DNA from 3 places in the Solibacillus sp. genome. Region 3 is predicted to be linked to each of the others. Evidence: predicted binding sites of a transcription regulator. Region 3 holds the regulator's gene; each other region holds the start of a gene.

What was found. The regulator Rex, encoded in region 3, represses fermentation and respiration genes when NADH is low (regulators of the CRP and FNR family bind a similar motif). The targets are predictions, from matches to a motif close to TTGTGAAATATTTCACAA.
Region 1: a site for Rex is predicted at 2,110-2,127, ahead of yeiL (transcriptional regulator YeiL). Genes of this name have one in related genera too.
Region 2: a site for Rex is predicted at 1,546-1,563, ahead of ABS917_RS11985 (helical membrane plugin domain-containing protein). Genes of this name have one in related genera too.

The regions. Positions count from the first base shown of each region.
Region 1 is NZ_JBELZM010000002.1:146,440-149,655, forward strand. Features, by position in the region: gene ABS917_RS02835 (NupC/NupG family nucleoside CNT transporter) at 151-1,362, shown strand; gene yeiL (transcriptional regulator YeiL) at 1,416-2,084, opposite strand; gene ABS917_RS02845 (MFS transporter) at 2,187-3,216, shown strand, end outside.
Region 2 is NZ_JBELZM010000011.1:68,577-71,792, forward strand. Features, by position in the region: gene ABS917_RS11975 (winged helix-turn-helix transcriptional regulator) at 1-169, shown strand, start outside; gene ABS917_RS11980 (aldo/keto reductase) at 244-1,083, opposite strand; gene ABS917_RS11985 (helical membrane plugin domain-containing protein) at 1,619-2,047, shown strand; gene ABS917_RS11990 (NAD(P)/FAD-dependent oxidoreductase) at 2,083-3,216, shown strand, end outside.
Region 3 is NZ_JBELZM010000030.1:6,563-9,778, forward strand. Features, by position in the region: gene ABS917_RS18335 (ABC-F family ATP-binding cassette domain-containing protein) at 1-584, opposite strand, end outside; gene ABS917_RS18340 (redox-sensing transcriptional repressor Rex) at 831-1,466, shown strand; gene tatA (twin-arginine translocase TatA/TatE family subunit) at 1,545-1,772, shown strand; gene tatC (twin-arginine translocase subunit TatC) at 1,790-2,614, shown strand; gene ABS917_RS18355 (CPBP family intramembrane glutamic endopeptidase) at 2,702-3,216, opposite strand, start outside.

The sequences.
Region 1 (3,216 bases), on a different contig from region 3:
GGAAAAAATCAGAAATTTTAAAAGAAACTATTAATTAATATTATTTGTGTGGATATGTTAGTATGAAAAAAACTTATATGACGTCTGAAATTCGATGTCAATATTTACAAATGAAAAGGTTTTCAAAACTAAAAAAGAAGGTGCACATACATGGATTACGTATGGGGAATCATAGGTATTCTGGGAATCGTAGCGATTGCCATCGGGTTATCGAATAACCGTAAAGCAATTCAGTGGAGAATTATAATTGCAGGATTGATTGTACAGTTAATCTTTGCTTTTATCGTACTAAAGTGGTCGTATGGTCGAGAAAAACTAATGGATCTTTCTGCAGGCGTGCAAAAGTTAATTAGCTATGCGAATGAAGGAGTTAATTTTGTATTCGGCGGGTTAGCGAATCCGGATAATGTCGGGTTTGTATTCGCGATGAGCGTATTAACAATTATTATTTTCTTCTCATCTTTAATCTCTGTCCTTTATTACTTAGGGATTATGCAATTTGTCATTAAGATTATTGGTGGTTTCTTGTCGAAAGTATTAGGTACGACAAAAGCAGAATCTGTAAATGCCGCAGCCAATATTTTCGTTGGACAAACAGAAGCACCGCTTGTAATTCGTCCATTTTTAAATAAAATGACAAGATCGCAAATGTTCGCGGTTATGACAGGTGGACTTGCATCAGTTTCAGGTTCTGTATTAATCGGTTATTCATTGTTAGGTGTTCCGCTAGAATACTTATTGGCGGCAAGTTTCATGGCTGCTCCTGCAGGATTGGTAATGGCAAAATTAATGATTCCTGAAACAGAAGAAGTGAATGAAGATGACTTTAAATTAGAGCGTAATTCTGAAGCGACAAATGTTATTGATGCGGCTGCAGCAGGTGCATCTGACGGATTGAAATTAGCTGTAAACGTTGGTGCAATGCTATTAAGTTTCATCGCGTTAATTGCTTTATTAAACGGTATTTTAGGCGGCATCACAGGATTGTTTGGTTTTGATAATGTTACGCTTGAAGGTTTATTAGGCTATGTCTTTGCGCCATTGGCATTTTTAATCGGTGTTCCTTGGGATGAAGCAGTGCGTGCGGGTTCATTTATCGGTCAAAAATTAATATTAAATGAATTTGTTGCCTACTCTAACTTTGGTCCGATTATCGGCGAGTTTTCTGATAAAACAGCCATCATCATTTCGTTTGCACTTTGTGGTTTTGCAAACTTAAGCTCAATGGGTATTTTAATCGGCGGTTTAGGTGGTATGGCACCACAAAAACGTACGATGATTGCACAACTTGCAATTAAAGCAGTTGCTGCAGGTACATTAGCTTCATTATTATCAGCTGCAATTGCTGGTATGTTTATTTAATATCTTTCAGTGTTCAAGAGACTGTGCTAAAAATATTTTAGCGCAGTCTTTTTTTAATACGTAATTTCTGCTGCGAGTTTTTCCAGTTCAGGCCGATTAGTCAGAACATACCCGCGATTTTGCTTCGTGATATAGCCGGCTTCGCTGAATTGTGCAAGGACAAATAGCAGGTGGCGATAGGATACACCTAAGTAATCACAGACTTCTGTATGTTTTTCTTTATAGAATTGTTGATCTGAGGATAGTAGAATAAATGAGGCTAATCGGTTTTCCAACGAATAGGCCTGGTTTTGTGTATATTTTGCTGTTGCTGTAGTTGCTTTGTGACTTAAAAAAAGACAGAGCATTTTCAGAAAAACAGGATCTGCTAATAATTTTTCCTTCACTTCCTGAATCGAAATCGCAAAACATACTGACTTTGATAAAGTTTGAATGCCTTTTGAATAGCGTTCAGCATTTAACAATTCCATTTCGCCCATGAATGTTGGCGCGGTAATAAAATCGATGAGCGAGATTTTCCCATTTTTATGGGTAATATATAATTTAGCTTTCCCTTCAACCATGTAATACAAATAGTCAGGGATGGAATGCTCGTGGAAAATAAATTCGCCTTTATCGAATTCATACACATGGATAAATGGTACAATATCAAACGAAAAATATTGGGAAATCGGGTATTGTTCGATATATGAGAGACTTTCATCTATTGGTAACTTTCTCAATTATAGAGCAACTCCTTCCAGTAAAATATGAGATTTCTCACATTATTGTAGTATTTCTCATGTTAATATTCAACTTAATAAAAACGAAAAAGGATGAAGACTATGAATAATCAGCGTTGGCTCGCAAAAAACTTCTTTATGTTCTTTATTACATGGGGGATTTTCCTGCCATATTGGACAGGTTGGCTTATTAATGATAAAGGGCTTACGGTTTCGGAAGCGAGCATTATAATGGGCTTTGGACTGGTTGCACGGGCCATCTCAACGATGTTTATTTTCCCGTTTGTTTCTAAAGTGATGAGCAACAAAAATGTGCTGATCTTTTTTACTGCAAGTTCACTAATTGTGACGCTGCTATACATACCGATTAATTCATTCAGCGGCTTATTTTTAATGACATTGCTGTTCAGTGCTTTTTACCCGGCATTATTACCGGCTGTTGAGAGCAGTGCTTCCACGTTAATGCAACATGGATCCATACATTATGGGAAAGCGCGTTCGTTGGGATCTTTTGGGTTTGTCGTCGCTGTATTAATCATCAGTATGATCAGCGGGATGTACGGGGAGCAAATGATTTTGTGGATGATGATTTTAGGTTTAGCGGCATTGCTCATCATTCAATTCATGCCTGCACCTCAAGTTTTAAGCTTAGTGCCTGTAAGAGAGAACGGAAAAACGCTCTCAATGAAAGGACTATTTGAAGTAAAAAGCTTTATCATCGTATTGTTTGTCGTCATTTTACTTCAGGGGGCACACGCATCGTACTATAACTATGGATATATTTATTTGCAGGATCTGAATGTAAATCCGTTTTATATCGGCATGATTTTAAATGTTGCAGTAATATTTGAAGTTCTTTATTTTTATAAGGCCGATACAATTCTAACAAAATGGAAGCCTTCTTCATTATTGCTTATAGCGGCAATTGGCTCGAGTATTCGCTGGATACTAGTTTACGCATTTCCGAATATGCCGATGTTTATCATATCTCAGGCACTTCACGCCCTGTCGTTTGCGATGGCTCATTATGCCTTTATCCGCTATCTTTCAAAAGCTTTACCACAGGAACAGATTCCAAATGCACAGGGGATTTATTCTGCACTTGCAATGAGTTTAAGTGCAGCGATTCTGA
Region 2 (3,216 bases), on a different contig from region 3:
ACCACCGAAAGTTGAATATTCTTTAACCCCATATGGACACGAGATGGAGCCGGTGCTCAATTTACTTTGCACGTGGGGCGAGAATCACATTGAAAAATTAAAAGAGAATGGTGAAGAAGTTCTTCTTATGCAGCGAGATGATGATATTGCTGAGAAAAAGCTATCTTAATAAATAACGAAAGCCTCAAGTTAATAAGATCTTGAGGCTTTTCGTCTCTGCAATTTTCAAATCTTCAATTTAAACTAGAAATCAAAAGCTTCCGGATCTGGACCGACACGTTTATCTAAATTCATCGCATTAATTATCTGCATTTCTTCATCAGTAAGTCTAAAGTCAAAAATGTCGCCGTTTTGTGCCATCCGCTCTTTACGAACTGATTTAGGAATCGTGATTACCCCATTTTGAATATCCCAACGTAAAATAACTTGAGAATTTGATTTTCCATACTTTTCAGCAATTTTTGCAATCGTTGTATCATCAAGTAGACCGCCTTGCATTAATGGAGCCCAAGCCTCCAACTGAATATTGTGTTCTTTACAAAACGCTCGTAATGATTGTTGTTGTAAACGCGGGTGAAACTCTACTTGGTTAATGACTGGTGTTACACGAGCAGCTTTCAATAAATCCTGCAGATGCGAGATATTGAAATTGCAAACCCCGATTGCTCTGATTTTGCCTTCCAGATACAGATTCTCTAAAGCATTCCAAGATTCGGCAAATTTATTTTTACCCGGCCAGTGGATTAAATATAGATCCAAATAATCCAGTCCTAATTTTTCAAGGCTTTCTTCGTAAGCTGAAATAGTTTCCTCATAATTTAAACCGGCGTTCCAAACTTTAGAAGTGATGAATAAGTCCTTTCTATTTAAACCGGTAGAAGCCAGTGCTAATTTAATGCCCTCTCCAACACCAGCTTCGTTACCGTAAATAGCGGCTGTATCAATGCTACGGTAACCTGTCTCAATCGCATTTTTAACAATTTCTGCCGTTGTATCGTTTTCCACCTGAAAGACGCCAAGGCCCAGTGCCGGCATTTCTACCTCATTATTTAATTTGATTGTATCCTGTAAACTAGTTATCATTTATTGCTCCTCCAATTGAATAAGTATTTCGTTGCTTTTTTATTATGGATCTACTTGAAAGTTAAAAAAAGTACGCACTTTTTCGTTTCATAGCAACGTGGAGGTTCCTATTGAGTCAAATCAACCGTTTGAAGAGAAAGTTTTTTAGAAAAATTACAAGATGGGGAAAAGGAAGGGGGTAAAACACTTTTACTACTAAAGAATTTTTGTTTTCCATCATTATAAATACCCAATTAACCTTTAATAAAGATAAGAAACAACTGTTTTAATACTTTCAATATTAAAAATAATGAAGCGAAATTTTTATTATAAAATACACAAAATTACGCTAAATACATAAAAACGAAATTTTTTTAAATAATAAAATTACAGAATATTCTTGAATTAAGTTTTTCGGTCTTTTATTTCCGTTTTCTAATTGTAACAAACGAATCTTTGTGCTATCGTTGCTTATTGAATGGTATGTGAAAGTTTTTACAATCGGGTATGAAATTTTCGAAAAAATAATATTAAGTGATGGCAAAGGAGAGTTATTATGTCAGAAATGAATAATCAGCAGGTAGAAAAAGTGGCTGTTACACAAGAGCAATTAGATGTATTAGATCAGTTACTAAAGCCAGAGGTACAAGCTTCATTAACTACTTTAGTAGATAACTTACCAAAATTGGCTGAGATGACTACATTATTAACAAAAACGTATGAATTCGCTACTAGTGTTGCAACAGATGAAACATTAAAAAATGATACTGTTGCTGCTGTAACAGAAATGGCCAGCCCAGTTGTTGGTACTGCTAAATCATTGGCACAAACAGCGATCGAAGCGAAAGACCGTGCTGAAGTTAGCAATGAGACAGTAGGCGTTTTCGGCTTATTAAAAATGTTAAAAGACCCACAAGTTCAAGGGGCATTACGTTTTGCTAATGCATTTTTACAAGTAGCATCTGAACGTAAACAAATGAAATAATTTGTACAATCTAATCTTATTGGAGGATTTTTAATATGGTAACTAAAGAAATCGTTATTTTAGGTGCTGGATTTGCTGGTGTATTAGCAGCACAAACAGCTCGTAAATATTTAAATAAAGACGAAGCGCGTATTACAGTTGTAAACCAATTCCCTACACATCAAATCATTACTGAATTACACCGTTTAGCTGGCGGTACAATTGCTGAAGGTGCTGTTTCATTACCACTTGAAAAGATTTTCAAAGGTTTTGACATCAACTTGGAAATTGCAAAAGTAAACAGCTTTGACGTAGAAAGCAAAAATGTGTCACTTTCAAACGGCAAAACATTACAATACGATACATTAGTTGTTGCTTTAGGTAGCCAAACTGGTTTCTTCGGAATCCCAGGCTTAGAAGAAAACTCTTTCGTATTAAAATCAGTTGATGAAGCTAATGCAATTCGCGAGCATATCGAAGCACGCATTAAAGCATATGCAACAACAAAAGACGAAGCAGATGCTACAATCGTCATCGGCGGTGGCGGTTTAACAGGTGTTGAGCTTGTAGGTGAAATCGTTGACCACTTCCCTAAAGTTGCTGCGAAATACGGTGTTAAATTTGAAGATCTTAAAATCAAACTAGTTGAAGCAGGTCCGAAAATCTTACCGGTATTCCCAGAAAACTTAATCGATCGTGCGACTCAGTCATTATCGAAGCGCGGTGTAGAATTCATTACATCAACACCTGTTACTGGAGTTGAAGGCAATGTTATTCAATTAAAAGACCGTGAGCCGATCGTTGCAAACACATTAGTATGGACAGGTGGAGTTGCTCCGCTTCCATTAGTAGCTGAATCAGGTTTAGCTGCAGATCGCGGTAAAGCAACAATCAATGACTTCTTACAATCTACTTCACATCCTGAAGTATTTGTTATTGGCGATGCATCAGCACATATTCCAAATCCTGGTGACCGCCCAACTTATGCGCCAACTGCTCAAGTAGCATGGCAGCAAGGTGAAATTGCAGGTTACAACATTTTTGCACAAATTAAAGGTGCTGACTTGAAAGAATTCAAATTTACTAATTCAGGTACTTTAGGTTCTTTAGGTCGTAAAGACGGTATTGCTACAGTTGGGGCTAACAACACTCAATTAGTAGGTTTACCAGCTTCATTAATGAAAGAAGCT
Region 3 (3,216 bases):
TTGGTCGGCTCATCTAAAATAAGAAGGTCGGGTTTAGACAAAAGAAGCTTAGCGAGGGCTAGTCGTGTCCGTTGTCCGCCGGATAAAGAGCGGATCGGCTTCTGATAATCTTCAGGGAAAAATTGCATCCCATGTAAAACAGAGCGGGTATCGGCTTCATACTGATAACCGCCTGCATCTTTGAAATCATGCTGCAACTGATCATACTCTGCCATGATGCGTGCATATTGTTCTCTATCTTCATATATTGCAGGATCGGCCATTTGCTGTTCAATGTGACGCAGCGTTTGCTCCTGATTTTGCAGATTTGCGAAAATTGTCATCATTTCGTCCCAAATCGAAAGTTCAGAGTCGATGCCTGCATGCTGCTCTAAATACCCGATTTGAATATCTTTTGGAATAATAATTTCACCAGAGTCATAGCTCATTTGTCCGGCAATTATTTTTAATAGCGTGGACTTGCCGGCGCCGTTTCGTCCTACTAATGCCACACGATCACGGTGCTGTACTTCTAGTTTTACACCGCTTAATATTTCATCTGTAATAAAGGATTTATATAATTGATTTACTTGTAAGACAATCATGTTTACACCTCAGTTTCTCCTATTTAGTTTAATGGATGCGAACATTGTACGCAACGATGGATACTTTACTTGTCGCTCCTTGTTTAGTAAGATTAACTTGCTTCTGCACAAAGAGTGGAGTTCATGTTATGCGTGTGAGACCGCTTGGGCGCCAACTACGTGATTAAATCACGTTGGTCATCCTCGACAGGTTATACGGAGGCATTATTTGAAAAAGATTTCCAAATGTACATAGGAGGAGAATGTGTGAAACAAGAAGTAAAAATTCCACAAGCAACAACAAAAAGACTTCCTCTTTATTATCGATTTTTGAAAAACTTCGCAACTGAAGGTAAAAAGCGTATTTCTTCACAGGAATTAAGTGATGCGATGAAAATAGATTCGGCTACGATTCGACGTGACTTTTCCTATTTTGGAGCACTCGGTAAAAAGGGATATGGATATGATGTCCAGTATTTACTCGAATTTTTCCGTCAAACTCTGGACCAGGACGAGGCGATGAATGTTGCATTAATAGGGGTCGGGAATCTGGGGAATGGCTTACTAAAATATAACTTCCAAAAAAATCATAACACGCGTATCGTTGTTGCATTTGATACGAAGGCACCGATGGAAGGAACGACGATTAGTGATATTCCAGTATTCCATCCGGATCGTTTGGAGGAAATGTATGAGGAATTTGGCGCGGAGTTGGCAATATTGACGGTTTCATCCCGCTCAGCCCAAATGATGACAGACCGACTCGTTAAAATAAATGCAAAAGGTATATTAAATTTCACACCAGTACGATTATCTGTTCCCGACACAATCAAAGTGATGAACATTGATTTATCGGTAGAATTACAGGCACTTACGTATTTAGTACGAAACTCAGGTAAGTAACAAAATGTTCATTACTATAAATAGCAAATTCTAGTTAATTAATGTAAAATATACATAATAATAGAGGAGGTGGCTATAGTGATTGTACATCTAAATGCGATTACACCTGTGAGCCTGATTATCATTGGACTGATTGCTTTGTTAATATTCGGACCCAAAAAATTGCCATCATTAGGTCGTGCGATGGGGACAACTTTACGTGAATTCCGTAGCGCTACGAAAGGCTTGACGGATGACGATGACGATTTCGATACAAAGAAAAAAGTGATTGAACATAAAGAGAACGAAAAAAACGAAGTTAAGTAAAATAAGGATGTCTTGCTATGAATTCAAGAGAATTAACCGTAGTTGAACATATGGAAGAGCTTAGAAAACGTCTATTTTTCGTAGCGATTTTCTTCGTGATGGCTCTTTTCATCGGTTTCTATACGGCGAAACCACTTATTCGATACATTCAACGCAGTGATTTAGCTGCCAGTTTTTCGATGAACGCATTTAGTCCGGCAGATCCTTTAACCGTTTATTTACAAGTTACATTTATTGTAGCTGCCGTTATTGTATCGCCATTATTGCTGTACCAGCTATGGGCGTTTATAACACCTGGTTTGCATGAGGCTGAACGTAAGGCAACATTGAAATATATTCCGTATGCTTTTGTACTGTGTATAGGGGGAATAGCCTTTGCTTATTTTGTGCTATTTCCATTTATAATGCGCTTTATGACGGATTTATCCAATGATTTGAATATTACGCAAACAATCGGTATTAATGAATTCTTCTCATTTCTAATTAAGTTAATTGTACCCTTTGCAGTGTTATTTCAATTGCCTGTTGTTACATTGTTTCTTTCACGTCTCGGAATCATCAATCCGAAGCTTATGGTGAAATTTCGGAAATATGCATATTTCGTATTAATCGTAATTTCGGTATTGCTGGCACCGCCTGATCTAGTATCGAATATCATTATTGCGATACCGCTATTTGTTTTATATGAATTGAGCATTGTCATTGCACGTCTCGGTTATCGAAAATATGAAGTGGCTGAAAAAGAACGCATATTGGCAGAAGAAGAACGTGAACGTGAACTGCAAGTAGAGGAGCTACTTGAAATGCAGCGCAGGCAAATGGAACAGATGAATAATAGTTAAGATAACGCTATCGATTGAGGTAGCGTTTTTTTGTTTTCTATATATGGGGTATTAAAAAAACCCGCTATTTTACATAGCGGGCAATAGTTATACTTGAAACTTATCGGCATTCATTTGGATAAATGTGACGAAACCATTCAATAGAATATGGGCGATAATCGGTGTGAGAAGACGCTTTGTTTTATGGTATAAAAATGCGAAGATCATACCGCAAATTGTATACAATAAAATATGCGTAAAATCCATATGGATCGCAGCGAATACAATTGCACTAATTATGCTCGCAATCCAGAAATTATAGTTTTGTATAATAGATCCGAAAATGACACGGCGGAATACAAGCTCTTCCAAAATCGGTCCTAAAAAGACAGTAGCAAGTATCATAATAGGTGCTACCTTTGTGACACCCATAATTGCTTCGGTATTTTCCGAGCCCATATCAATTCCTAAAGCAAGCTCAATGTAGGCACCGATTGTCTGCCCTAAAAAGACTAAGAAGAAACCGATGATTCCCCAACCGATAGAAGCACCAATTGATGCTTTTTCTCCTTTAAACACTTCCCAGAATTGCTTATTGCGGGAGATTAATATAAAACTCACAA